Regions from separate parts of the Pseudoxanthomonas sp. GW835-FHT14C01 genome, predicted to be linked through region 1. Evidence: predicted binding sites of a transcription regulator. Region 1 holds the regulator's gene; the other holds the start of a gene.

Region 1 (14,214 bases):
TGCCCTGTTCCAGCGACAGCAGACCGGCTTCCATGGCTTCCAGTCCTTCGCGGCTTTCCTCGAAGAACGTGGCGTGGAAGCGCTGCATGTCCATGTTCATTGCGACGGTGCCCTGGTGCGGTCGGAGGGAAGACGGAGAGGAGGGATCAGCCCAGGACTTTCTGGACGGTGGCGACCAGCTGTTCCGGGTTGAACGGCTTGACCAGCCAGCCGGTAGCGCCGGCGGCCTTGCCTTCGGCCTTCTTGTCGGCGGCCGACTCGGTGGTCAGCATCAGCATCGGCGTGAACTTGTAGTCCGGCAGGCCGCGCAACGCGCGGATCAGCGAGATGCCGTCCATGTTGGGCATGTTGACGTCGGTGACGACGGCATTGAACTTCTGTCCCTGCGCGCGCCCCAGCGCCACCTGGCCGTCTTCGGCTTCATCCACCGCGAAACCCGCCGAGCTCAGGGCGAAGGCGACCATCTGTCGCATCGAGGCCGAATCGTCCACTACCAGAATGCGTGCGCTCATGCGGCGTTCTCCACTTGTTGCGTGTTGTGTTCGTTGTCGTTGGCCAGGCCGAGCTGCGGGGCGATGCCGAGCAGGCGCGCGGCGTCGCGGAAGCTCTGGCTGACCGCACTGAAATCGGTGGCAAGGCCGGCCTGCTCGCGCTGGCGCACGAAGCTGCACAGCACCTGCAGGCTGGCGGTATGCACGCGCTGCACGGTGCCGGCGTCCAGCGCCAGCGGTCCCGGCTGCGCGACATGCGGGGCCAGGTGCTGCTTGAGGTCGGTGGCGGCCTCGATACCGAGGTCGTCACCCAGGGGCACAGCGCTCATCGTGTCTCCGGAAGGGCGGCTCTAGTGAGGTATCGGCGCGGTCTGGCCGCTCTTGAGGAACGGGTGTGAATGTGTGACGGAGTTGGTGGAAGCGAGGAATGAGTGGAGAGGAGCGAGGAGTGAGCGAAAGCCGGAAGGTCGTTCTTGCTCACTTCTCGCTCCTCTCCACTCGCTGCTCGCTTCACTGCAGGATGCGCGAGGCGTCCAGCAGGATCACCGCGCACTCGTTGAGGCGCGCCACGCCGCGGAACAGCGGATTGGCGATGCGGCCGACCCGCGCGTTGTCGGGCGATTCGATCTGCTGGTCGGTCAGGTTGGCGACGTCCTCCACCGCGGTCACGCGCAGGCCCAGCGTCTCGCCGTGCTCCTCCAGCACCACGATGCGGGTGATGGCGTCGGGTTCGATCGCGCGCCGGCCCAGGTACAGGCCCAGGTCGATCACCGGGACCACCTGGCCGCGCAGGTTCATCACGCCCAGCATGTGCGGAGCGGCGCCGCGCAGCGGCAGCAGCGTGGCGGGACGCACCACTTCCTGCACCTTGAGCAGCTCCAGCGCGTAGTGCTGCTGGTCGCAGCGCAGGCGCAGCCAGCGGGTCTTGCGCTCGGTCGCGCGTCGACGCTCGCCGGTGTCGGCCGGCGTCTGCAGGAAGGGCCTGGCCGGCAGCGGCACCGCCGTGTAGGCAGGCGGGGCGACCGGCATCGGCGCCCTCGCCACCGGCGCGGGCGCCACGCGCGAGGTCGGCGCGGCGCCCCCATGCAGCTTGTCGAGCAGGGCTTCGAATTCATCGTCGCCGATGACGTCGGCGTCGGCACGGACCGGCGAAACGGCGAGCGCGGGAACGGCAGGCGTCGCGGCGGCGGGTGCGGCCGGGACCGCGGTCGGCGCACCGTCGCCATGCAAGGTGTCGAGCAGGGCCTCGAACTCGTCGTCGGTGATCAGGTCCGCTTCGCTGCCGGCGCGCACGGGGGCGGTCGCGAGGGCCGGGGCGGGCGTCGCCGTGGTTTCAGCCGTCACCACGGGGCCGGGCGCGGCATCGCCGTGCAGGGTGTCGAGCAGGGCTTCGAATTCGTCGTCGGTGATCAGGTCCGCTTCGCTGCCGGCGCGCACGGGCGCGACCGCCAGCGTGGGCGCGGGCGCCGCGACAGGTTCGGAGTCGGCCACGGGAGCGCCCGTCGTTGCCGGCCCGGCGACCTGCACGGGTGCCGCGGCGACATCGCCGAGCAGGTCCAGCAGGTAGTCGTCGAGGACGGCGGGGGTGTTCATGCGGCCTGCTCCGTATCGCGGGCTTCGGTCATCAGCAGCCAGTCGAGCGCGCGGCGGTAGGCCGACAGGCCACGGCCGGGATAGTGCGCGGCCGGACTGGAGCGGGTCAGCGCGTCGACGCTGCAGATGCGGGTGTCGTTGGGAATGGCGTCGTTCCAGACGCGCTCGCCGTACTCGTCCTGCATGGCCTTGAGCGTCTCGGCGCCGGTGCGCGTGCGCTTGTCGTACAGCGTGGGCAGGATCGACACCGGCAGCTCGCGGTGGCGCGAGCGCTGGATCATCTCGGCCGTGCGGCACATGCCTTTCAGGCCGTGCAGTGCCAGCGGCTCGGTCTGCGTCGGGATGATGACGTGGTCGGCCGCGGCCAGCGCATTGACCATCAGCAGGCCGAGCGTGGGGGGACAGTCGAACAGCACGTGGTCGTAGGCATGGCCGCTGCGCGCGAGCGCGTTGGACAACGCCAGCCCGAGCCCGGGCTGGGTGGCGCTGCGGCGCTCCAGCGTGGCCAGCGGCGTCTGCGCGGCGACGAAGGCGAGGTTCTCGATCTCGGTCGCACGCGCCACGCTGGCCAGCGTCGGCGGCTGTTCGTCGAACAGGTCCAGCACGCCGGTGGGCTGCGGATCGGTTGCCAGGCCGAACGCGCGCGTCAGCGAGGCGTGCGGATCCAGGTCGATCAGCAGCACGCGATGGCCGCGCATGGCCAGGCCGCGCCCGAGGGCGAGGGTGGTGGTGGTCTTGCCGACGCCGCCTTTCTGGTTGGCGATTGCCCACACGCGCATCACTGGACTCCTTCATGGACCTGGGGCGCCGGCGGCGCTCCGGGCATGGGCGACGCGGCGTGGGCCGGCAACGGCGGCAGCGCGATCACTGACGGCGGTGCGGGGACCTGTTCCTGCGCATGCAAGTCCGGTGCCGGGCCGGTCGGGCTGGCCAGGATGATCAGCAGCACGCGGCGGTTGGCGTTGCGGCCTTCCTGGGTGGCGTTGTCGGAGATCGGGCGGAACTCGCCATAGCCGATCATCGCCAGCCGTTCCGGCGGAATCCCGTCGCGCACGAAAAGGTGCACCACGCTGGCGGCGCGCGCCGAGGACAGCTCCCAGTTGGACGGGAACTGCGAGGTACGGATCGGGCGGTCGTCGGTATAGCCCTCCACACGCACCGAGTTGGGCACGTTGCCGAGCACCGACGCCAGCTTGCCGACGGTCTCCTGCGCCTGCGGATCCAGCGCCGCCGAGCCGGTGGCGAACAGGATGTCGCTGTTGATCTGTACTTCCAGCCACAGCGCCGAGCGCTTGATGGTCACCAGCTTCTCGTCGATCAGCGGCGCCAGCGCGCGCTCCAGGTCGTCGGCGATGCGCTTGAGTTCGCCCTGCGCCGCTTGCAGGCCCTTGGCGTCGAGCGACATGTTCATCTGCGAGGCCATCGCCGCCAGCAGCGTGACGTTCGGCGAGGGCGACGGCGCGGAGGGTCCTTCCTTCGCCCCGGACTTGATGGGCGAGGGGCGGTCGAAATCGGCGCCCTGCAACTGGTGGTTGCCCACCTGCACCGGGTTGATCGTGCGCGGCGCGCCACCGAAGGCGGCGGTCAGCGCATCGGCGACCACGCGGTACTTGCCTTCGTTGATGGTGGAGATGGCGTACATCACCACGAAGAAGGCGAGCAGCAGCGTCATCAGGTCGGCATAGGGGATCGCCCAGGCCTCGTGGTTGACGTGTTCTTCGTGCTTCTTCCTGCGTGCCATCGGCGTCGTTCCGCAGGCTCAGTGCAGGAAGCCGGCCAGCTTGGCCTCGATGTTGCGCGGGTTCTCGCCCTGCGCGATGGCGATCAGGCCCTCGATGATCATTTCCTGCTCGCGGCTGCGGCCGCCGATCACGCTCTTCAGCTTGCTGGCGACGGGCAGGAAGAACAGGTTGGCCGAGGCGATGCCGTAGATGGTCGCGGTGAAGGCGGCGGCGATGCCGTGGCCCAGCTTGCTGGGATCGGCCAGGTTCTTCATCACCGCGATCAGGCCGAACACCGCGCCGATGATGCCCAGCGTCGGCGCATATACGCCCATCGCCTCGAACACCTTGGCGGCGGCGAGGTCCTGGTGCTCCTGGCCGTTGAGGTCGATCTCCATCATGTGGCGGATCGCTTCGGGTTCGACGCCGTCGACCAGCATCTGCAGGCCCTTCCGCAGGAACGGGTCGTCCTGCTGGTTGACCACCGGCTCCAGGCCGAGCAGCCCCTGCTTGCGGGCGATGTTGCTCCACTCGACGATCTGCGCGAGCAGCGCATCGCCATCGGTGCCCGGCGGGCGGATCACCCAGCGCGCGATGGACACGGCGCGCTTGAACACCGGCGGTGGCGTATGCACCAGGATCGCGGCGATCGTGCCGAGGATGACGATGACGAACGCCGCCGACGACCACAGCGACGACAGGCCGGCACCCTTGAGGATGCTGCCGCCCACCAGGGCGACCAGCGCCAGCAGCAGTCCGATGAGGCTGAAGATGTCCATGGTCTGATCTATCGGCCCCGTTCAGGTGGACTTGAGGTGCGCTTCCTGCAGGAGCGATGTAAGTCGCGACCGGGGTCACACCCGGTTCGTGGTTGCTGTTGTGGGAGCGACGTAAGTCGCGATGGCCGCGAGACGGACTCCATGAGGGTCCTGGCGTCTGAGGGAAAGAGCTCGCGACTTACGTCGCTCCCACAACCGCCGGGCTCCCACAGTGGCTCGTCGCCTTACGCCGTCGCGCGCAGTCCGTCGACATCGAGGATCAGCGCCATGCGGCCGTCGCCGATCAGGGTGGCGCCGGCGTAGCCGGGCAGGCCGCGTACGGCGCGCGGCAGCGGCTTGATGACCACTTCCTCGCGGCCGCGGACCTGGTCGACGATCAGGCCGAAGCGCTGTTCGCCCATCTGCAGCACCACGATGGTGAGCAGCGGCGCCATGACCGGGTCCACGCGCAGCCACTGGCGCAGGTCGACCAGCGGCAGCGTGTGGCTCTGCCGGTCGAGCACGGCCTGGCCGTCGAACCAGCGCAGGCTTTCGGAGGGCGCGTGCAGCACTTCCATCACGCGCGCCAGCGGCAAGGCGTAGACCGGATCACCGGCCTGCACCAGCAGCGTGGGCAGGATGGCCAGCGTCAGCGGCACGCGGATGACGAAGCGGCTGCCGCGGCCCACATCGGAATGGATGGTGATCTGGCCGCTGAGTTCGCGGATGCGCGACTGCACCACGTCCATGCCGACGCCGCGGCCGGAGATGTCGGTCACCTCGGCCTTGGTGGAGAAGCCGGGCAGGAAGATCAGCTGCAGGCACTCGTCGTGGCTGAGGCGGGCAGCGGCCTCGGGATCGATCAGGCCCTTCTCCAGCGCCTTGGCGCGCAGGCGCTCGGGATCGATGCCGGCGCCGTCGTCGCGGATCTCGATGGTCACGAAGTCGCCTTCCTGCTGCGCCGACAGGCGCACATGGCCGGCGCGCGGCTTGCTGCAGGCTTCGCGCAGCGAGGGTACTTCGATGCCGTGGTCGATCGCGTTGCGCACCAGGTGCACGAGCGGATCGGCCAGCGCCTCCACCAGGTTGCGGTCGAGTTCGGTGTCGGCGCCGACCAGCTCCAGGTCGACTTCCTTCTGCAGCTGGCGCGCGACGTCGCGCGCGACCTTGGGGAAGCGGGAGAACACCTTGCCGACCGGCTGCATGCGCGTGCGCATGACGGCGGTCTGCAGGCGGGCGGTGGCGATGTCGAGGCTGCTGACCGCGCGATCCAGTTCTTCGTCGCGGATGCGAGCACGCAGCGTCTTCAGGCGGTTGCGCGACAGCACCAGTTCGCCGACGAGATTGACGATGGCGTCCAGCCGCTTGGTATCCACGCGGATGGTCTGCTCGGCTTCGCCGCCGGTCTTGGCCGCCGGCTTCGGTCCGGCGGGTTTCGCAGGCGCGGGAGCGGGCGCGGCACGCGGCGGCGAGGGCGGGGCGACGCTGGTCGGTGCGCCGCCGCCGTGCAACTGGTCAAGCAGGGCTTCGAACTCGTCGTCGCCGATCACGTCGCCGGTGGGCGCGGGTGCCGCCGGTGCCGCGGTGGTCGTGGACGCCTGTGCCGGCGCGGAGGCGCCGCCGTGCACGTCGAACTGGTCGATCAGGGATTGCGGTGCGTGCGGCGGCTCTTCGCCGCCGCCGATGGCATCCAGCATCTGCTGTAGCCAGTCCAGCGACTGTTGTGCGGCGTCGAAGTGCTGCGGTTCCAGCGTGGCCTTGCCGGCACGCACCAGGCCCAGGGTTTCTTCGGCGGCGTGGCACAGGTTGACCATGGCCTGGATGCCGAGGAAGCCGGCACCGCCCTTCAAAGTATGGAAGCCGCGGAACACCGCGTTGAGCTGGCTGCTGTCGGAGGGGTCGTGTTCCAGCGTGACCAGCTGTTCGCCGAGCCGGTCGAGGATCTCCTGCGCTTCGATCAGGAAGTCGGCGGCGATTTCAGGCGTGACGGCGGACATGGACGGGACGGTTACCGGGGCGGGCGATCAGCGGGAGGCGTCGAACAGGGGCTGCGTGTCGGGGCGGCGGCGCAGGAAGCGCGCGGCCACCACATCGCAGACCAGCAACAGGCCGACGAAGAGCAGGACGACAGGGTGACGGGAACGATGGGCGGAAGCGGCAGGCATGGCAGGTCTCCGGTTCCGCAGCGCGCGTCCCCCGGGGCTACAGCCCCAGGCCGGACAACAGGTCGTCGGCGTCGTCCTGCGAAAACGCGTTGCGGTCAAGACCAGCAACGGCCGGACCGGCGAGTTCTGAAGGCTTGTCGCGGTTTTTTTCCGGCGGCGGGATGCCGAGCGCGCCGAAGCCCTCGTGCACGCGGCGCACGATGCCGGCGACGCGGCGGATGATCTGCCCGGTCAGGTCCTGATAGCTCTGCGCCAGCGCCATCTCGGACAGGCCCTTGCCGATGCGGTCCACCAGCGCGGCCTGTTCGGCCGACAGGTCGGTGCTCTTCAGCTGCGTGGCGTAGCCCCGGCACTGCTCGGCCAGGTCCAGCGTCCTGTGGCTGGCCTGTTCGGTCATCTCGACCACATGGTCCAGACGCGCGCAGGCATCGTCGAGTTCGCCCGCGCCGGTCGGCGGCAGTTCGCCCAGCGTCTGCGCCAGTTCGCGGGCCAGGCGACCCAGGCCCTGCATCATCGGCTGGGTGCGCCAGGCGGCGATGGCATCCAGCTCGCGGCGCCAGCCCGCCTCGTCGCCCTGTTCCAGGGCATCGAGCGCGGTCTGAAGCTTCTCCACCAGCGCCGCGCGGGCGCCCGTGGCGTCGGCGACGGCGTTCATCAGGCGGCCGCTCCCAGGCGTTCGAAGATCTTGCCCAGCTTCTCTTCCAGCGTCTGTGCGGTGAACGGCTTGATGATGTAGCCGTTCACGCCGTTCTGCGCCGCCTCGATGATCTGTTCGCGCTTGGCTTCGGCGGTCACCATCAGCACCGGCAGCGTCTTGAAGCGGTCGTCGGCGCGGATGGCTTTCAGCAGCTCGATGCCGGTCATGCCCGGCATGTTCCAGTCGGTGACCACGAAATCGAAGCCGCCCTGGCCCAGCGCGGTCAGCGCTGTGTTGCCGTCGTCGGCCTCGGCGGTATTGGTGTAGCCGAGGTCGTTGAGCAGGTTCTTGATGATGCGGCGCATGGTGGAGAAGTCGTCCACGATCAGGATGCGCATGTTCTTGTTGGTCACGGATGCTCCGGTATTGCGTGGACGGTGGGACTGGTGGGGATATCGACCGCGGACGGGAAATGTTTAGCGGAGCTGGCGTCGGCTCGTGGGAGCGCCCCGGGGCGCTTCTGCAGGGTCATTCGTCGTCTTCCAGGCCGGCGTCGGCCTTCTCGAACACCTGCAGGCGACCGCGCAGGCGCACCATCGCCTGGCCGTGGATCTGGCAGACGCGGGATTCGCTGACGCCGAGCACCGCGCCGATTTCCTTCAGATTGAGTTCCTGCTCGTAGTACATCGACAGCACCAGCTGCTCGCGCTCGGGCAGGTGGCCGATGGCCTTGACCAGCTGCTGGCGGAACTCGCTGCGCTCCAGGTTCTGCTGCGGCGACGGCCCGCCGGTGCGCGAGGTGTTCGGTTCGCCGTGGTCGTCGATGTGCGACTCCAGACTCAGCACCTGGCCGCGCGCGGCATCCTCCATCAGGCGCAGGTATTCGGGCAGCGGCATGTCCATCGCGCTCGCCACTTCGGTGGCGATGGCGGCGCGGCCGGTACGCTGTTCGATCTCGCGCACGGTGGCGGCGGCCTGGCGGGCGCGGCGGTGGACCGAGCGCGGCACCCAGTCGCCACGGCGGATCTCGTCGATCATCGAGCCGCGGATGCGGATGGAGGCGTACGTCTCGAACGACGCGCCCTGCTCGGCGTCATAGCTGCGCGAAGCTTCCAGCAGGCCGATCATGCCGGCCTGCACCAGGTCGTCGATCTCCACGCTGGCCGGCAGGCGCGCCGCCAGGTGGTGGGCGATGCGGCGGACCAGGTCGGCGTGCTGGGTGACGAAGTCGTTCGCGCTGCCGCGTTGCACGGCGCGGTACTGGGCGGCGGCGGTGTTCATGCGGCCACCCCCCGCTGGATCAGGCGTTCGACGAAGAATTCCACGTTGCCGCGCGCCCCGACCGGCGGCTGCCAGCGGGCGGTCGTGCGCGCGATGTCGGTGATGGCGCGGGCCGACGGGCTGCCCGGATACGCCTTCACGACGGCCTGCTGGCGCTGTACGGCGCGCCGCAGCCAGTCGTCCTGCGGCACGGCGCCGAGGTAGTGCAGGGCGACGTCGCCGAGGAAGCGCTCGCAGACGCGCGCGAGCTTTTCGTACAGCTTCCGGCCCTCGTTCGGGTCGCGGACCATGTTGGCGATGACGTGCACGCGGTCCAGGCCGCGCTCGCGCGCCAGCACCTTGATCAGCGCGTAGGCGTCGGTGATCGACGCCGGCTCGTCGCAGACCACCACCACGGTGTCCTGCGCGGCCTGGCAGAAGGTCAGCACGCTGTCGGTGATGCCGGCGGCGGTGTCGACGATCATGAAGTCGAGGGCCCGCTGCAGCTCGGAGAACACGTTGACCAGGCCGACATGCTCGGCCGGCGTCAGTTCGGCCATGTGGCGGAAACCCGACGAGGCCGGCACCACCAGCACGCCTTCGGGACCTTCCAGAAGCACTTCCTCCAGGCCGCAGCGGCCGGCGACGAGGTCGGCGAGGGTGAACTTCGGCGACAGGCCGAGCAGCACGTCGACGTTGGCCAGGCCCAGGTCGGCGTCCATCAGCAGCGTGCGCTTGCCCATCTCGGCGAGCGACACTGCGAGGTTGACCGACACGTTGGTCTTGCCCACGCCGCCCTTGCCGCCGGTGATGGCGACGACGCGCACGGGATGGAAGGCGCCGGGCATCGGCGGGGTGCTGCGGGGATTGGTCTGCAGCGGGTGATCAGGCGACATGGGTGGCCTCGGTCGAGCAGGGTTCGTCGGCTTCGCGGCGCAGCTGGTCCAGCCGCAGCACGAGGTGGGCGCTGTTGGCGCGATGGAGGTCGTCGGGGACGCGCTGGCCGTCGGTCACCCAGGTCATCGGCAGCTGGTGGTCGACCACCACGCTCAGCGCGCTGCCCAGGCGGCCGGTCTCGTCCAGCTTGGTCAGCACCACGCCTTGCGGCTGCACGGCGCTGAAGCGGCGGACCACCTCGTCCAGGTCGGAGAAGTGCGAATTGGCCGGCAGGCACAGCAGGGTCTTCACCTGCCCCGAGGCGCGCAGCCAGTTGAGCTGGCCGACCAGGTTGCGGTCGCGCTGGCCCAGGCCGGCGGTATCGATCAGCACCAGCTTGTAGTCGCGCAGGCGCTCCAGCACCAGCGCCAGGGTCTGCGCGCTGTCGGCCTCGTGCACGGCGATGCCGAGCTGGCGACCGTAGCCATGCAGCTGTTCGCGGCCACCAACACGCACGGTATCGGTGGTGACCAGCGCCACGTCGCGGGCGTTGTGGCGCTGCGCGAAGCAGGCCGCCAGCTTGGCGATGGTGGTGGTCTTGCCGGCGCCGGTCGGTCCGACCAGGGCGATGACGCCGCCGGTGTCGAGCAGGTCGGTGTCGAGCACGGGCAGCTTCTTCGACAGCAGGCCCAGCATCAGGCCGCGGCCGCGGTGCGGTTCGGTGTCGGCGGGGATCTGCAGGGCGATGTCGCGGGTGATGCCAGCATCGAAGCCGTAGTCTTCCATCAGTTCCATCGCCTGCATGCGCACCGGCGAACCGCGCAGGCGCTCGTCGGTGAGGCGATGCATCTCGCGTTCGATCATCTCGCGCATGGCGGACAGTTCGCCGCGCATCTGCACCAGTTGTTCGTCGCTCTCCCGGGCTTCCGCGGCGTTGTCGGTGACCACGGTCAGCGTGGGCACGGTGATGGCGGCGGGCGCCGGCGCCGGGGCGGACGCCGGCGTACGCGCGGCGTGCAGCGCGACGATGGGCGCGGGTTCGGGTTCCGGCAGCGACACCGGCGGCGCGATCGACGGCAGCAGCGCGTCGAGGTCCAGCGTGTCGTCGATGTCGGCACGCGGGGCGGGCGGGCGACGCGGCGCCACGACGGGTTCGATGCGCGCGACCGGCTCGTTGGCGGGCGCGGCGGGCAGGCAGGCGGCGAGTTTGGCCGCGAAGGATTCGGGTTCGATCAGCAGCGGCGCGATGTCGCGGACAGCCGGCGCCGGAATGTCGGCGGCCGCTGCGGGCGCGGCGATCACGGGCGCGCGCGGTGGCGCGATCGGGGCGGGCTTCGCGGTTTCGGCGCGCGGTGCGATGGGTGTCGCCGGCTGACGGCGCGCGAAATAGCTGGCGGCGGCTTCGGCCGGCGTCAGGGCGGGGCTGTTCGCGGCCGCTGCCTGCGGCGCCGGATCGAGCAGCGGATGCAGCGGCGCGGCGGGCGCGGTCGGGCGCATGGCGTCCAGCGTGCGCTGCACCAGCGCTTCGTCGTAGTTGCTGGCGGCGACGATCTCGACACCGTCCTCGGTGACCCGGTTGGACAGGATCACCGCGTCCGGACCGTGTTCCTGCCGGACCATCGCGAAGGCGGTGCGCATGTCGGGGGCGACGAAGCGTTTGATTTTCATGGCGTGCTATCCGGTTCGGTGTCGCGTCGGGTTCTGCTGCTCCGGGCCTCAGCTGATCGTGCCGACCAGCTTCAACCGCTTGTCCTCGGGAACCTCGCTGTAGGCCAGCACCGACAGCGAGGGGACGCTGTGGCGGACCAGGCGGGCGAGGGCGGCGCGGACCGTTCCCGGTACCAGCACCACCGCAGGCTCGCTGCGGGCTTCCTGCTTGGTCACCACGTCGGCGAGGCTCTGGTGCAGGCGTTCCGCCAGTCCCGGTTCCAGCGCCGCGCCGGTTCCCTGGGTGCTGTCCTGCAAGACGCGTTCCAGAGTCGGCGCCAAGGTGTAGACGGGCAGCTCCGGTGCCATGCCGGAGATCTCCTGCACGATGAATCGTCCCAGCGACGTGCGCACGGCGGCGGTGAGCGCGGCCGGATCGGTGTTCTGCGGGGCGAACTCGACCAGCGCCTCGGCGATGCGGCGCAGCTGCCGGATCGGCACGCGCTCGATCAGCAGGTTCTGCAGCACGCGCACCACGGTGGCCAGCGGCAGCGCCTTCGGGGTGAGGTCCTCGACCAGCTTCGGCGCGCTGCGGCCCAGTTGCGCCAGCAGCTGCTGGACTTCCTCGTGGCCGAGCAGTTCCGGCGCGTGTTCGCGCACCAGGTGGGAAAGGTGGGTGGCCATCACCGTGGCGGGATCGACCACGGTGTAGCCCAGCGATTCCGCCGTGGCCTTCTGGTGCGCCTGGATCCACACCGCGTCCAGGCCGAATGCCGGGTCCTTGCCGGGAATGCCGTCGATGCTGCCGAACGCGCCGCCCGGGTCCAGAGCCAGCTCGCGGTCGGGGTGGATCTCCGCCGACGCCACCGGCACGCCATGCACCAGCAGGCGGTAACCGTTCGACGGCAGTTCCAGGTTGTCGCGGATATGCACCGGCGGTACCAGGAACCCGAGGTCCTGGGTCAGCTTGCGGCGCACCGCCTTGATGCGCGACATCAGTTCGCCGCCCTGGTTCTTGTCGACCAGCGGGATCAGCCGGTAGCCGACTTCCAGGCCCAGCGGATCGACCGGGCGCAGCTCGTCCCAGGTCAGTTCGGCGTTGCGGTCGGGCGCGCCCGGACCGGGCAGGGCCGGCGTGTCGCCGTCGGTGGCTGCCGGACCCTGCTGGGTCCGCTTCCACATTTTCCAGGCGAGGTAGCCGATACCGGCCGCCAGCGTCAAAAAGGCGACGTTGGGCATGCCGGGCACCAGCCCGACCAGTCCCAGCACGCCGGCGGCCACCGCCAGCGCCTTGTGCTGGCCGAAGGCTTGGCCCATCACGGCCTGGCCCATGTCTTCCGAGCGCGAAGCGCGGGTGACCAGCATGGCCACCGCCGAGGACACCAGCAGGGCGGGCAGCTGGGCGACCAGGCCATCGCCGATCGACAGCAAGGTGTAGGTCGACGCCGCCTCGGCGGCCGGCATGCCGTGCTGGAACATGCCCACGGCGAAACCGCCGATGAGGTTGATGAACAGGATCAGGATGCCGGCGATGGCGTCGCCGCGGATGAACTTGTTGGCACCGTCCATCGAGCCGTAGAAGTCGGCTTCGGCGCGGACTTCCTCGCGCCGCGCCTTGGCCTCCTCGCGGGTCAGCACGCCGGCGTTGAGGTCGGCGTCGATGGCCATCTGCTTGCCGGGCATCGCGTCCAGGATGAAGCGGGCCGACACTTCGGCGATGCGGCCCGCGCCCTTGGTGATGACCACGAAGTTGATGATGGTCAGGATGGCGAACACCACGATGCCGACCGCGTAGTTGCCGCCCACCACGAACTCGCCGAACGCCGCGATGACCTTGCCGGCGGCGTCGTGGCCGTTCTGGCCGTTGAGCAGGATCACGCGGGTCGAGGCCACGTTCAGCGCCAGGCGCAGCATCGTGGTCATCAGCAGGATGATCGGGAAGATGGTGAAGTCGAGCGGACGCTTCACGTAGATCACCGCCAGCAGCACCACCAGCGAAATGGCGATGTTGAAGCTGAAGAGCGCGTCCAGCACCGGTGGCGCCAGCGGCACCACGATCATGGCCAGCAGCGCCAGCACCACCAGCGGCGCGCCGAGGCCGTTCTTCAGCATGTCCATCCAGCGCGGGGTGCCGACCGGTTGCGCGCTCATGCCTTGCCTCCGTGCTCATCCACGTCCAGCGCCGGCAGGTCGGGCAGCGGAGCCTCGCCCACGCGCCAGGCGCGCAGCTGGTACACGTAGGACAGGATCTGGGCGACGGCGGCGTACAGTCTCACGGGGATCTCCCGGCCAAGCTGCCCTTCGCGATACAAGGCGCGTGCCAAAGGCGGGGCGGAGACGATGGCGATGCGGTGGGCATCGGCCACTTCGCGGATGCGCATGGCCAGTTCGTCCACGCCCTTGGCGACCACGGTGGGGGCGCCCATCTGGCCGGCCTGGTATTTCAGGGCCACCGCGTAGTGGGTCGGATTGACCACGATCACGTCGGCCTTGGGCACGTCCTCCATCATCCGGCGCTGCGACATCTGGTGCTGCATCTGGCGGATGCGGCCTTTCACTTCCGGGCTGCCGTCGCTTTCCTTCATTTCCTCGCGCAGCTGCTGGCGGGTCATCTTCAGCTTCCGCAGCCAGTTCCACTTCTGGTACGGCGCATCGATGGCCGCCAGCAGGATCAGGCCGCCGGTGGTCGCCAGCAGCAGGGTGCTGGTGAACGACAGGCCGCTGCGCACCGCCTGTTCCAGCGGCATGGTCAGCAACTCGCGCAGCGGATTCAGTCCCAGCTTCAGGCAGATCGCCGCCGCGCCCCCGATCAGTACCACGCGCAGCAGGGACTTCAGCAGCTCGGCGATGCTCTCGGGCCCGTACAGGCGCTTGAGGCCGGCCGCGGGGTTGAGGCGCTTGAAATCGGGCATCAGCGACTTCTGCGAGAACTGCAGGCCGCTCATCAGGGCCGGTGCCGCCAGTCCGGCCAGCACGCAGATGCCCGCCACCGGCGCGATCGCGACCAGCAGCTTCAGCATCATCAGGCCGACGTAGCCGAACAGCTGGTCCGGCTGGCGCATCAGC
Region 2 (14,214 bases), on a different contig from region 1:
ATCGCATCCGTCCTGACCCTGTCCCTCGCCGTCGCCGGCGCCGCCCTGCTCATGCCCGCCGCACCGGCCAACAGCCAGTCGCAGATCGACAACGCCATCCCGGCCGACATGGCGGCGCGCTTCACCGGCAAGGCCGGCACCGTCTGCGGCAAGGTGGGCAAGGCCCGCTTCGCCGAGAACACCGAAGGCACCCCGACCTTCCTGTACATGGGCGGCAACTTCCCGCGCCACACGTTCACCGCGCGCATCCCGGGCGATGCCCGCGCCAAGTTCAAGCCGGCCCCGGAAGAACTGGAAGGCAAGGATGTCTGCGTGATCGGCAACATCGAGCGCGACCAGTCGCGCGCCGAAATCGTCGTCAACTCGCCGTCGAACCTGAAGCTGGCCACGATCCGCTGATCCTGTTGATCGCTTCGCGGGCGGGGCATCGTGCCCTGCCCGTCCCGGTTGCACCTGAGAGCGGCGCGGCGCGCGCCCGGTAAAGGAAAAGAATCCCATGCAGCGGATCAAGAACCTCAAACTGACGACGAAGATGATGCTCGCCTTCGGCGTCGTGCTGGCCCTGATGCTGGTCCAGGGCGTCGCCGCGTTCGTCGGCCTGAATTCGTTGAACAGCGTCACCACCGAACTGACCGACGACGTGCTGCCCAGCGTGAAGGCGGCCGGCGACCTGCAGAGCCTGCTGGGCGAATACCGGACCAACTCGTACCGCCAGCACGTGCGCGCCAGCGATGCGGTCAAGGCCGAAGCCAGGACCCTGGCCGCCGCGACCGAAAAGAAGATCGAGCAGTCCACCAAGGATTACGCCACGCTGATCGCCAGCGCGGAAGAAAAGAAGGCCTACGACACCTTCGTCAAGGAATGGAAGGCTGCCCGGCAGTCGTACGACGAAGTGCAGGAAATGCTGGACCTCGGGCTGCCTGACGATGCCGTGGACACCTTCATCGGCGCCACCCGCGACCAGCATCGCAAGGCCAGCGCCGCGCTGGGCACACTGATCACCGTCGTCGACGGTCAGGCCAAGGCCGCGAGCGAAGGCGCCCACACCACCTACACCACTTCCAGCACGCTGATGATCGTGATGCTGCTCGCCGGCATCGTCGGCGGCCTGGCCCTGGCCTGGTTCTTCGCCCGTGCGATCGCCAACGCCGTCGGCGAAGCCGTCCGCGTGGCCAACGACGTCTCCGCCGGCAAGCTGGACGGCAAGATCGACACCAGCCGCTCCGACGAGGTCGGCCAGCTGCTCACCGCCATGCAGCGCATGCAGACGCAGGTACAGTCGGTGATCTCCGCCCAGAGCGACATGGCGGCACGCCACGACGAAGGCCAGATCAGCTTCCGCATGGACGACAGCGCGTTCCCCGGCGAGTACGGCCGCATGGTGCGTGACACCAACGCCCTGGTCGCGTCGCATCTGCAGGCGATCGGCGATGCGCTGAAGATCATGCAGCGCTACTCGGTCGGCGACCTGAGCCTGGACATGCCGGAGCTGCCCGGCGAAAAGGCCAACCTGACCGAAACCATGCACGCCACCAAGACCAACCTGTCGGCGATCAACGGCGAGATCAAGCGCCTGGCCATGGCGGCCTCGTCCGGCGATTTCAGCCAGCGCGGCGACGTGGACAAGTACCAGTACGACTTCCGCGACATGATCGACGGCCTGAACCAGCTGATGGAGACGACCGACGAGAATCTGGCCGAAGTCTCCGAACTGCTGCAGGCGATCGCCCGCGGCGACCTGACCGCACGGATGGAGGGCGACTTCCATGGCGTGTTCGCGACCATGCGCGACGACGCCAACGCCACCGTGGCCCAGCTGACCGACATCGTCGGCCGCATCCAGGACGCGTCGACCTCGATCAACACCTCCGCCGGCGAGATCGCCAGCGGCAACTCGGACCTGTCCCGCCGCACCGAGCAGCAGGCGGCGAATCTGGAAGAAACGGCGGCCTCGATGGAGGAACTGACCTCCACCGTGCGCCAGAACGCCGAATCGGCCCGCCAGGCCAACCAGTTGTCGATCGGTGCCGCCAGCGTGGCGTCGCAGGGCGGCGAAGTGGTCGGCAAGGTGGTCACGACGATGCGCGACATCGAGCATTCGTCGAAGAAGATCGCCGACATCATCTCGGTCATCGACGGCATCGCCTTCCAGACCAACATCCTGGCGTTGAACGCGGCGGTGGAAGCCGCGCGCGCCGGCGAGCAGGGTCGCGGTTTCGCGGTGGTCGCTTCGGAAGTGCGTACGCTGGCCCAGCGCAGCGCGAATGCGGCCAAGGAGATCAAGGGCCTGATCGAGACCTCGGTCGACAAGGTGGCCGACGGCTCCAAGCTGGTGAACCAGGCAGGCACGACCATGGCCGAGATCGTGGCCAGCGTGCAGCGGGTGACCGACATCATGGCCGAGATCTCCGCCGCCTCGCAGGAACAGTCGGCCGGCATCGAGCAGGTCAACCAGACCATCACCCAGATGGACGAGACGACCCAGCAGAACGCCGCGCTGGTGGAAGAAGCCTCCGCCGCGGCCCGCTCGATGGAAGAGCAGGCACAGGCGCTCAGCGAATCGGTGGCGGTGTTCAAGCTGCACGCCCATGCCGCCCCCGTGGCCGCCAAGCCGGTCAAAGCGGCGCCCGCTCCTTCGCCGGCCAAACCAGTCGCACGCGCCGCCGCCAGGACGGTGCTCGAACCGGCCCTGGCCGAGGGCGACGACTGGCAGGAGTTCTGAGGCACGCGGTTTGCATCAGGCCGGCCGATGACCGATGCCCCGTCCTCGCGGCGGGGCATCGACCCGGCACTCCCTCAGTACCCGCTCTTTCGAGACGCCCATGTCCGTCAGTCCCCGCTCCATCGCGCCGGCCACCACGACACGACGGACTCCCGCCCTGCCTGCCCACGATGACGTCCCCGCGCCGGGCGCGCGCGACTTCGAGTTCGACGACCGCGATTTCCGCCGCGTCGTCGACCTGATCCGCCAGCGCGCCGGCATCGCGCTCGCCGACGGCAAGCGCGACATGGTCTATGGCCGGCTCTCGCGACGCCTGCGCGCGCTCGGCCTGCGCAGTTTCAAGGACTACCTGGACCGGCTGGAGCGCGACGGCGGCGACGAGTGGCAGGCGTTCACCAACGCGCTGACCACCAACCTGACCTCGTTCTTCCGCGAGCCGCACCACTTCGAACGCCTGCAGGAGGAGCTGGCCAAGCGCCGCCACGACGGCCCACTGAAGATCTGGTCCTGCGCCGCGTCGACCGGCGAGGAACCCTACTCGATCGCGATCTCCGCCTGCGAGGCCTACGGCACGCTGACGCCGCCGGTGCGCATCCTGGCCACCGACGTCGATACCCAGGTGCTGGCCACCGGCGAGCGCGGCGTCTATCCGATCGAGCGCATCGCCGGCCTGGACGACGCGCTGAAGCGGCGCTATTTCCAGCGCGGCAGCGGCCCCAACGAAGGCAAGTGCCGCGTGCATCCGGCGCTGCGGCAGCTGATCGAATTCCGCCCGCTCAACCTGCTGGCGCCGCGCTACGACGTGGCCGGACCTTTCGTGGCGATGTTCTGCCGCAACGTGATGATCTATTTCGACAAGCCGACCCAGCGCGGCATCCTCACCCGCCTGGTGCCGCACCTGGCCGACGACGGCATGCTCTATACCGGGCACTCGGAGAACTACCTGCACGCGGCCGACATCATCCAGCCCTGCGGCCGCACCCTGTACCGGCGCGCCGGGACCGCCGCATGAGTGCCGCCGCGGCCGCCTTCGCCGATGGCAGCGTGATGCGCTACCACGACATCCGCTTCAAGACCGACGCCGCCAAGCTGCTGCCGACGCAGTACCTGGTCGTGGACGACCACACCGCCCTGGTCACCGTGCTGGGGTCTTGCGTGGCCGCCTGCATCCGCGACCCGCTGCTCAAGCTGGGCGGCATGAACCACTTCCTGCTGCCCGACGGCAATGTCGGCGACGGCGCGCCCGCGCGCTACGGAAGTTATGCGATGGAACTGCTGATCAACGACCTGCTCAAGCGTGGTGCGGCGCGCAGCCGGCTGCAGGCCAAGGTGTTCGGCGGCGCCAACGTGCTGAAGGGCTTCACCAGCAATCCGGTGGGCACGCGCAATGCCGAGTTCGTCCGTCGCTATCTGGACGCCGAGCGCATCCCGGTGGTCGCCGAAGACCTGCGCGGGATCCATCCGCGCAAGGTCTGGTACTTCCCCGACAGTGGTCGCGCCGTCGTGCAGCGCCTGCCGCACGCCCACGATGCCGAGGTGCTGGCGGCCGAGTCCGCGGCCCGCGCCCGCCTGTCCAAGGCTCCCGTCACCGGGGGCGTGGAGCTGTTCTGATGAGTACGACCCCTTGCCGCGTGCTGATCGTCGACGACTCGGCGGTCGTACGCCAGATCCTGACCGAAATCCTGTCCCGCGACCCCGGCATCGAGGTCGTCGGCGCCGCCGCCGATCCGCTGCTGGCGCGCGACAAGATCAAGCGCCTGAACCCGGACGTGATGACGCTGGACGTGGAAATGCCGCGCATGGACGGCCTGGCGTTCCTCGAGAACGTCATGCGGCTGCGCCCGATGCCGGTGGTGATGATCTCCTCGCTGACCGAACGCGGCGCCGACACCACGCTGCAGGCGCTGGCGCTGGGTGCCGTGGACTTCGTCTCCAAGCCCAAGCTCGATGTCGCCAGCGGATTGCAGTCGTATTCCGACGAGATCATCGCCAAGGTCAAGACCGCCGCGAAAGCGCGCGTGCGGCCGTTGGCGCGCACCGGCGCGCCGCGCGTGAACCTGGATACCGCACTGCCGGCACCGCCGGCGCTGCGCTTCCGTACCACCGACCGCCTGATCGCCATCGGCGCGTCCGCCGGCGGCACAGAAGCATTGCGCGTGGTGCTGGAACAGATGCCAGCCGACGCGCCCGCGATCGTGCTGACCCAGCACATCCCCGCCGGCTTCAGCCGCGCCTTCGCCGAGCGGCTGGACCGCCATTCGGCGATGGCCGTGCGCGAAGCCAGCGATGGCGAAGCCATCCTGCCCGGCCATGCCTACCTCCCGCCCGGTGGCCAGCACATGCGGATCATCCGCGACGGCGCGCGGTGGCGGGCGCGCATCGACGACGGTCCGGCGGTGAACCGCCACAAGCCGGCGGTCGACGTGCTGTTCCGCTCGGTCGCGCAGAGCGCGGGCGGCAACGCGGTCGGCGCCATCCTCACCGGCATGGGCGACGACGGTGCGCGCGGCCTGTTGGAAATGAGCCAGGCCGGCGCCCCCACCCTGGTGCAGGACGAAGCGAGCAGCGTCGTCTGGGGCATGCCCGGCGCAGCCATGCGGATGGGCGCCGCCAAGGAAGCCCTGCCGCTGGAACGCATCGCGCAGCGCCTGCTCGACCTGGCGGCATCGATCGCGTGAGCTGCTGGCGACTCTCTTGTGGAGCCCCTGCAGGAGCGACGTGAGTCGCGACCGCACAGCCGATCCCATCCTGACCTGCGATACGAACCCGCTGCGATGACGGCACGGACTCCACACCCTCAGCGCTCATGGCCTCTCCCACGCGCGGTCGCGACTCACGTCGCTCCTACAGGGGCGCAACGGCGGTCACAGATCGTCTCCAACCGCGAAACCCGCGGATTTCCCGCCTAAAGAGCCGATCCGCACGGCCGATACCCATCAGTGAGCTTCAGCAGAGAGCACCCATGTATTCGCGCATCCTGGTTCGTCTGGCGGCACCCCTCATCCTCACCCTGCTGTTCCCGGTGTCGGTCGGCTTCGACTGGCCCAACGCCCTGCAATGGGCCCTGCTGACGTCGCTGACGCTGGCCTGGCTGATCTTCGCCTGGCTGACCGTCGTCAACTCGCACCAGATCTCCCCCGAGCACGCCAGCGTCGTGCGCGAACAGGATGCCCTGCTGACCGAACTGCGCCGCTTCGTCAACAACGAGATCGAAGGCTCCCGCAGCGAGATAGACCGCGCCCGCGAGCTGATCCGCGAGGCCGTCAGTAACCTCGGCGGCAGCTTCGATGCGATGAACCGCAAGTCGCGCGAACAGAGCGCGGCCATCTCCCGCATCATCGACCGTAACGGCGAGGGCGACCGTGCCGGCGTGGACGTGGCGCGCTTCGCCCAGAACGCCAGTCAGCGCATGGAGCAGCTGGTCGAGGCGCTGGAACAGGTGGCCGGCCAGAGCGGCACCACCGTGCACCATATCGACGACATGGCGCAGCACCTGGACGGCATCTTCTCGCTGCTGGAGGACGTCAAGTCGATCGCCGACCAGACCAATCTGCTCGCGCTGAACGCCGCCATCGAAGCGGCGCGTGCCGGCGAGGCCGGTCGCGGCTTCGCGGTGGTGGCCGACGAGGTGCGCAACCTGTCCGAGCGCTCCACCGCCTTCAACGAACAGATCCGCAAGCTGGCCCACAGCTCGAAGGAATCGATCGCCAAGGTGCGCGACACCGTCTCGAACATGGCCTCGCGCGATCTCGACCGTTCGCGGGAAGCGCGTTCTGAAGCGGCCGGCATGCTGAACCAGGTTGCCGCGATCAACGCCTCGCTGGGCGACGGCATGCGCGAAGTGTCGATGTGCGGCCACGCCATCGACGCCAGCGTCGCCGACGCTGTCCGCTCGCTGCAGTTCGAAGACATCGCCACGCAGTCGCTGGGCAGCGCGCAGACCCACCTCGACCGCCTGACCGCGATCAACAAGGAAGCGCTGGCCCTGCAGGAACTGCTGCACCGCACGGGTGGCGCCACCGACAACGAACTGCTCAGCGCCCTGCGCCTGATCGGCAACCGCCTGCGCGACCAGCGCACCGAGTGGGAACGTCCGCCGCACAAGCCGGTGGCGCAGCAGAACATGGGCGCGGGCACGGTCGAGCTGTTCTGACCCTCCCTTCCCGCAGAAGCGCACGACGGGGCGGCCAGCGATGGCCGCCCCGTTTCGTTCCGGGCTTTACCGCGCCATCGGTCCGCCACATGGCTGGCATACTGCGGCCGTTCCCGCTCCCGCATCGCCCATGCCGACGCCCCCTTCCTCCGACCTGCTGCTGCAACTGTTCCGCCTGCAGGAAGCCGACCGCCATCGCGTCGGCCGCGCCTTGCACAACCAGGTCGGCCAGGCGCTGTCGGCGATCCGGATGGGTGCACACCTCGTGCAGTCGGAAGACGATGCCGACGTCCGCGCGGAAGACCTGCAGGAGATCATCCGCGCCAGCGACGAGGCCGTCGCCATCGTGCGCGACCTGCATGCCACGCTGCACCCGCCGCAACTGGATTCGATCGGCCTGGATGCCGCCCTGCGCGCCGAGCACGAACGCCTCTTCCCCGGCGAAGGCGCGACGCTGTCGCCGTTGCCGCAGGCGCCGGTGCCGGATACCGCCCTGGTGGCGTTCCGCATCGCGCAGACGGCGATGCGCGCCGCAGCCAACGCGGGGGATCCCCTGGCCCTGACGCTGGCGGGCGATACCGAGGCATCCGGCGTGTTCACGCTCGAACTGCAGGGGGATACCGTCGCCGTCGCCGAGCTGCCGCTGCTGCAGGCGCTGGCGAGCGCGGCGGGCGGCGACCTGACGGCTGTCGCAGGCGCACCGTGGCGACTTCGCCTACCCTATGGGCCCCTGTCCTCAGCCGCCGATCCCGCGTGAATTCCGAACACGCCCACCTGCCCCGCCTGCCGCGCCTTGGCGCCGGCGAAGCCGATCTGCAGCGCATGGTCGATGCCGCCACGAACGACGGCACGCCGCTGATGCTGCTGTATCTGGACATCGACCACTTCCGCTCGATCAACGAGAACATGGGCGTGGAAGTCGGCGACGAGGCGCTGGCCATCCTCAGCGACCGCCTGCAGCGGGCGCTGGGACCGGAAGCGCGCGCCTGGCGCCACGGCAGCGACGAATTCATCGTGGCCGTGCCGCGCCTGCCAGGCACCCTGCCGCCCGAGCGCTTCGGCGACCTGCTGCGCGAGCAGATCGAGCTGCCGATGACGGTGCTGCCGTACACGCTGTTCCTGACCGGCACGCTCGGCGTCGCCCTGTGTCCGGAACATGCGGACACGCCGTCCGGCCTGCTGCAATGCGCGGAAAGCGCGATGGAACAGGCCAAGCACGAAGGCATGAACCTGGTGCGCCTGTACCGGCGCGGCGCGGCGATCACCGCACGCAGCGACAGCATCATCGCGCGGCAGATCGTCAACGCCATCCACCACAACGAACTGCGCCTGTTCTACCAGCCGCAGATCAACGCGCACGACGGCCGCGTCATCGGCATGGAGACGCTGCTCCGCTGGTACTCGCCTGCGCTCGGCCTGCTGGTGCCGGAGCGCTTCATGCACGTGGCCGAGAAGCTCGGCGTGATCGTGCAGATCGGCGACTGGGTGCTGCGCAACGCCTTCAAGCAGGCACGCGTGTGGCGCGACTGGGGGTTCGACGACTTCGAGATCGCGGTCAACGTGTCCACCCTGCAGCTGCTGCGTCCCAGCTTCGTGTCGGAAGTGCTGGAGGCGATGCAGGAAGCCGGCATCCCGCCGCAGATGGTGGTGCTGGAAGTGCGCCAGAACGCGCTGGCCAAGGACATGAACCTGGTCCATCGCACGCTGGCCCAACTGCATCGCGAAGGCGTGCGGCTGACGCTGGACGATTTCGGCATGGGCGATTCCAACCTGGATTCGCTGGTGCGCTTCTCGGTGGACAAGATCAAGATCGACCGCAACTTCGTGAAGGGCGTGCCCTCGGGCCCGCGCGAAGTCGCCATCACCTGCGCCATCATCGCGATGGGCCACCAGTTGGGCATGAAGGTCATCGCGCACGGCGTGGAAACCGACACGCAGCTCGGCTTCCTGCGCCGCAACCAGTGCGACATGTTCCAGGGCCACCTGTTCGGCGAGCCGATGTCGGCCGAAGACGCCGGCGCGGTGCTGCGCCGGCGTTACCTGCGCGCGGACGCGTTCGCCGCGACCAAGCCCGACCGCACGCTGCTGCTGCTGGACGACGAGGAGAACATCCTGCGCTCGCTGGTGCGCCTGTTCCGCCGCGACGGCTACCGCATCCTCGCCGCCAGCAACGTCACCGACGCCTTCGAACTGCTGGCGACCAACGACGTGCAGGTCATCCTGTCGGACCAGCGCATGTCGGACATGAGCGGTACCGAGTTCCTCGGCCGCGTGCGCCTGCTGTACCCGGACACGGTGCGGCTGGTGCTGTCCGGCTACACCGACCTGGCGACGGTGACCGAAGCGATCAACCGCGGCGAAATCTACCGCTTCCTGACCAAGCCGTGGAACGACGACGACCTGCGCGAACACATCCGCCAGGCCTTCGCCACGTACGAGAACCAGCCGCACCACCGCGCGCATGCCTGACACCGCCACCCCGACACCGGGCGGCTGGTGCCTCTATCTGCTCGAATGCCGCAACGGCGCCTGGTACGCCGGCATCACCAACCGCCTTGAGGTGCGCTATGCCGCGCATGTGGCCGGCACCGGCGCGAAGTACACGCGCGCGAATCCGCCAGTGCGCCTGCTCGCCCAGCGCGGCTACCCCGACCGCGGCGCGGCCTCGCGCGCGGAGGCGCGGCTGAAGCGCTTGCCCAGGGCGAAGAAGCTGGCGTTCTTCGACGCGCCTCCGTTGTAGGAGCGACGTAAGTCGCGACCGCGGAAATCAAGCAACCCACGCGGCCAGCTCGTGGATCGGCGGTTGATCGCCATGCCCCACGCTCATGGACACCGCGTTCTTCCGGTCGCGACTTACGTCGCTCCTACGGGGATGCGCGGTGACGGCTCACGCCGCGTCGGCGGCCGGCTGCCGTATCGGCAGCACGATGCGGAAGCAGGCGCCGGCGCCGGGCTCGTTGCGCGCTTCGATGCGGCCGTTGTGCTTCTTGACGATGCCGTAGGAGATCGACAGGCCCAGGCCGGTGCCGCTGCCGACCGGCTTGGTGGTGAAGAACGGGTCGAAGATGCGCTGCAGGATCTCGTCGGGGATGCCGTGGCCGCTGTCCTGGACTTCGACCCAGACCTCCTCGCCCTCCACGCCGGTGCTGACGGTGATGGTGCCGCGCTCGTCGATGGCGTGGCTGGCGTTGAGCAGGATGTTCATGAACACCTGGTTCAACTCCGAGGGACGGCACTGCACCAGCGGCAGCTTGCCGTAGTGCTTCTCCAGCGTGACCTTGTACTTCAGCTCGTTCCAGATGATGTTGATGGTGGAATCGAGGCCGGCATGCAGGTCGGCGGACTTCCAGCTGTCGTCGCGGCCCGAGTACGAGAAATCCTTCAGGTTGCGCACGATGGCGGTGACGCGCTCGATGCCCTCCCGCGATTCGGACATCAGCTGCGGCAGGTCGCCGGTGATGAAGTCAATGTCGGAGCGCGCGCGCAGGTCCTCGATCTCGGGCAGCATCGCCTTCGGGTCCGGCAGGCGCAGCGCGCGCTCGTACACTTCGATCAACGAGAACAGGCTGTGCAGGTACTCCTGCAGCGAACCGAGGTTGGAGTGCACGTAGCCGATGGGGTTGTTGATCTCGTGCGCGACGCCGGCGGCGAGCTGGCCGATGGAAGCCATCTTCTCGGACTGCACCAGTTGCTCCTGCGCACCGGCAAGCCGCACCAGCGTCTGGCGCAGCTGGGCATGGCGGCGCTGCAGTTCCTGCTGGCGCGCATGCGCTTCGCTGACGTCGTGGAAGACCACCATGCAGTGGCCGCCGCCAGCACTGTCGTGGAAATACGCGCGCACCTGCAGCACGACGCCGTCGGCCAGGGTCAGGTCGGTGTTCCAGCGGCCGGTCTCGCGCGCGGTGCGGATCGCATCCACCGGCAACAGGGCGGACAGCGCCGCCAAGGCGTGGTCCTCGTCGTTGACCAGCGCGCGCGCCGCCGCATTGGCGTGCAGCGGACGGCCATCGCCACGAAGCAGCAGATAGCCGTCGTCCATCAGTTCGGCGAGCGCCTTGAGATCGGCGAAGCTCGGGATGTCGTCCACGGCGCAGGCGCCGGAAGGCGGGTTCGTCAGCGGGTCTGTGGCCACGGATGGATCGGGTGGCGAAGGGGCGCCAGTATCCGGCGCGGCCGCGGGAGCGGCAAGGTGCGGGGTCGCAGTTTGCGGATCCGGCACCGGGCTCAGGCGACCGCGATGGGACGCGGGGCGGCGGTCGTCGACGTCTGGCCCTGCGCGTCGTACGCGCCGTGGCTTTCGGTGCGGCCGAGATGGCGCAGCGCCCAGTTCACTTCGCGGCGGCGACGGGCCAGCAGGATGCCGTTCGCATGGTTCTTCTCGGCCAGGTCGGCCAGCTTCTCGCGCAGGTCGTCGGGGAAGCCGAAGCCGGCCGCGGCGGTTTCCAGCGCGCGCAGGGCATCCAGCTTGTCCTGCGTGCAGCGCATGAGCGCCTCCACGTCGTGCTCGACGATGGCGCGACGCTCCTCTTCCAGGGCCGCGGACAGTCGCTGGAGGGAGGCGTGGTTCATTGCGCTCAGCGGCCCAGCTGCTCTTCCAGGCCCAGCATGCCGTCGGCGATCGCCTCGGCGTTGATCTTGTAGGCACCGGACTGCAGCGCTTCACGCACGGCCTGCACGCGGGCTTCGTTGATCGCCGGAGCGCTGGACAGCTCGCGCTGCATCGCCTGCAGGCTGGTGGCTTCACCGGTCAGACGCAGGCTGTCGCCCGCCGCACTGGCTTCCACGGGGCTGGAACGATCAGCGCCTGCGGACGCCACGCGGCCGCTCACGGGACCGGTGGTGCGGATGGCGGCAGGGGGAGTGCCTTCGATTTTCTGGTTCATGTCAGTCGCCTGTCACAGGGTTCATGGGAGTTATCGGCCGCCACCCGCTCGACTTTAGTGACGGATCGCACAATTCCGAGGAGGGGCCGGGTTTTGCCCGATGTCCTTCCACCCAGCGTCGGTATCGGCACCCTCCGGAACATCTTGAGGGCGAATGCGGATTTTTTTTCATCGGCTCACCCAGACGTCGCCGCCTGCGCCCACGATGCCCTGCACCACCCTGCGCGAGGACAGGTTTTCGACGGTCACCCGTTCGTTCTCGCCGGCGTCGGCCAGCGCCTTGCCCGCCACGCGGACCTCGACGCCGCCCCGCCGGGACACCAGTGCCACGTTGTCGCCGCGCCGCACCAGCCGCTGCGCGACCAGGTCGGTCGAGGCCAGCACGGCGCCGGCGGGCAGCATGCGCCGTGCGACGCGGCCCACGGCCTGCGCGGGATCGGCCACGGCGGCACCGACGATGCGCGAGGCGTCGCGACGCTCGGCGACGAAGGCGTCCGCGGTGATGGTCTCGCCCGGCGCGATACCGCGTGCCAGCACGAGTACGGTCTGGCTGCGGCGGACGCGCACCGGCACGAACAGGCGCCAGCCATCGGGACAGCCGACTTCCACGCTGTTGCTGCCCTGCACGCGCGCGACCAGGGCGGCACTGCAGCGCGGCAGGCGCAAGGCGGGATCGAGCGTGGCCTCGGCTTCGCTGCCGGCGGGCAACGCGCCGAGGGCGGCCGCCTTGATGCTGTCGACCGGCTGGAAGTCCGCGGCCAGGACACTGCACGCGGTCAGGCCGCCGATCAGGGCGGTGGTCAGGCGCAGCAGCATGGTCGGACTCCGGTGGTTCATCGGCGTGGAAGCTGCAAGCGGTGTGCCAGAAGTCGCTTCTTCGTGGGACCTTCGGTGTGAGGTTCTTGACGCTGGGGTTTGGTGCCGCTCGCCGCGGGGGCCTTCTTGACCAGCCATACGGCTGTTGAAAAGCACTTCTTTGTTTATGCAAAGAAAAACACACCCCAGGCGGCACGCCCTCCGCGCTGCGCGCTCCGGGTTCGAGAGCGGGCCGGGAGCAATAGCAACAGCACGCCTCGATCCCTCAGGTGCGGCACTTGGGGCCCCTGAGGTCCGGCAGTCCCGGCGGGCGGACCGTCGGGGGGTGTTTCTTTTGCCGACTTTTCTTTGCACAAGCAAAGAAAAGTAGGGCCTCCGCGGCGAACGGCGCCATGCCGGCACCATCGAGGAACGATCCCGGCAGGCCCCAGGAATCCAACGCGACGGCTTGGACAAGCCCAAACGGTTCGTACAGGCACCCGACTTCCGTTGCCCCTCACCCTAACCCCTCTCCCGCAGGGAGAGGGGCTAAAAGCCTCGAAGGGCTGGAAGGCCCGCGACCTGCTCAAGACCCCTCCCCCCCGGCCGATATGCTGTGCATGACCCAGGACCTGCTCAACCGCATCGACCAGCGCACCCGCCTGGCCGGCCACAACCGCCTCGCCCTGCTCCTGTTCCGTCTGGGCGGGCGTCAGCTTTTTGGCGTCAACGTCTTCAAGGTGCAGGAAGTCCTGCGCCGTCCGTCGCTGTTCCAGCTGCCCGGCCTGCCCACCGAGTTCGTCGGCGTGGCGGACGTGCGCGGAAGGTCGGTGCCCGTGCTGGACCTGGGCCTGAGCATCCGCCATCCCGAGCGCGACCCGAATCCCGAGAACGCCCCCAACTACCTGGTCGTCACCGAGTTCAACCGTTCGGTCCAGGGCTTCCTGGTCAGCGGCGTGGAGCGCATCGTCAACATCGCGGTCGAAGACATCCACCCGCCACCCGAACTGGGCGCGGAAAACAGCTTCCTGACCGCCGTGACGCGGTTCCAGGGCGAACTGATCCAAGTGATCGACGTGGAAAGCGTGCTGGCCGACATCTGCCAGTCGCGCATGGATGCCACCCTGGCGCCCGAGATGGCGCTGCCCGCCGATGCCCCGCCGATGCAGGTGCTGGTGGTGGACGACTCGCGCGTGGCGCGCTCGCAGATCCGCAGCGTACTGGAGCAGTTGGGCGTCACCGCCACCCTGCTCTCCGATGGCCGCCAGGCGCTGGACCATCTCTTGCAGGTGCACGCCGCCGGCGAGAACCCGGCCGAGCGCTACGCCATGGTCATCTCCGACATCGAGATGCCGGCCATGGACGGCTACACGCTCACGACGGAAATCCGGCGCCACCCGGGCCTGGCCGGCCTGTACGTATTGCTGCACACGTCGCTGTCGGGCGTGTTCAACAACGCCATGGTCGAACGGGTCGGCGCCAACGCCTTCGTGGCCAAGTACAGCCCGCACGAGCTGGCCGAACACGTGCTGTTCCGGCTGAATCAGGTGGTGGCGGCAAGAATGGCCGCCTGACGGCGTAGAGCGGAGCTTGCTCCGCTGACTGTCGGACCGGATCCCACGCCTGGCCGTCGAGCAGTCGAGCAAGCTCGACGCTACGGC

The links. Region 1 encodes FliA, which starts transcription of late flagellar genes. Its sites were predicted from a motif close to TAAAGTTTNNCNNNCNNNGGCCGATAA; they were not measured.
Region 2: the regulator FliA is predicted to act here: its motif matches at 5,629-5,655, upstream of AC1Q5B_RS17710 (methyl-accepting chemotaxis protein).

What each region holds. Positions count from the first base shown of each region.
Region 1 is NZ_JBXAGB010000005.1:11,571-25,784, forward strand. It holds gene AC1Q5B_RS19345 (chemotaxis protein CheA) at 1-100, opposite strand, end outside; gene AC1Q5B_RS19350 (response regulator) at 147-512, opposite strand; gene AC1Q5B_RS19355 (STAS domain-containing protein) at 509-820, opposite strand; gene AC1Q5B_RS19360 (chemotaxis protein CheW) at 1,002-2,084, opposite strand; gene AC1Q5B_RS19365 (ParA family protein) at 2,081-2,863, opposite strand; gene motD (flagellar motor protein MotD) at 2,863-3,825, opposite strand; gene AC1Q5B_RS19375 (flagellar motor protein) at 3,844-4,584, opposite strand; gene AC1Q5B_RS19380 (chemotaxis protein CheA) at 4,809-6,560, opposite strand; gene AC1Q5B_RS19385 (hypothetical protein) at 6,588-6,728, opposite strand; gene AC1Q5B_RS19390 (protein phosphatase CheZ) at 6,766-7,383, opposite strand; gene cheY (chemotaxis response regulator CheY) at 7,383-7,763, opposite strand; gene AC1Q5B_RS19400 (RNA polymerase sigma factor FliA) at 7,894-8,646, opposite strand; gene AC1Q5B_RS19405 (MinD/ParA family protein) at 8,643-9,521, opposite strand; gene flhF (flagellar biosynthesis GTPase FlhF) at 9,511-11,169, opposite strand; gene flhA (flagellar biosynthesis protein FlhA) at 11,218-13,299, opposite strand; gene flhB (flagellar biosynthesis protein FlhB) at 13,296-14,214, opposite strand, start outside.
Region 2 is NZ_JBXAGB010000003.1:910,432-924,645, reverse strand. It holds gene AC1Q5B_RS17735 (hypothetical protein) at 1-399, shown strand, start outside; gene AC1Q5B_RS17730 (methyl-accepting chemotaxis protein) at 497-2,722, shown strand; gene AC1Q5B_RS17725 (CheR family methyltransferase) at 2,823-3,734, shown strand; gene cheD (chemoreceptor glutamine deamidase CheD) at 3,731-4,333, shown strand; gene AC1Q5B_RS17715 (protein-glutamate methylesterase/protein-glutamine glutaminase) at 4,333-5,400, shown strand; gene AC1Q5B_RS17710 (methyl-accepting chemotaxis protein) at 5,685-6,875, shown strand; gene AC1Q5B_RS17705 (histidine kinase) at 7,006-7,632, shown strand; gene AC1Q5B_RS17700 (EAL domain-containing protein) at 7,629-9,344, shown strand; gene AC1Q5B_RS17695 (GIY-YIG nuclease family protein) at 9,337-9,615, shown strand; gene AC1Q5B_RS17690 (ATP-binding protein) at 9,763-10,914, opposite strand; gene AC1Q5B_RS17685 (flagellar protein FlgN) at 11,100-11,444, opposite strand; gene flgM (flagellar biosynthesis anti-sigma factor FlgM) at 11,450-11,758, opposite strand; gene flgA (flagellar basal body P-ring formation chaperone FlgA) at 11,927-12,574, opposite strand; gene AC1Q5B_RS17670 (chemotaxis protein) at 13,174-14,127, shown strand.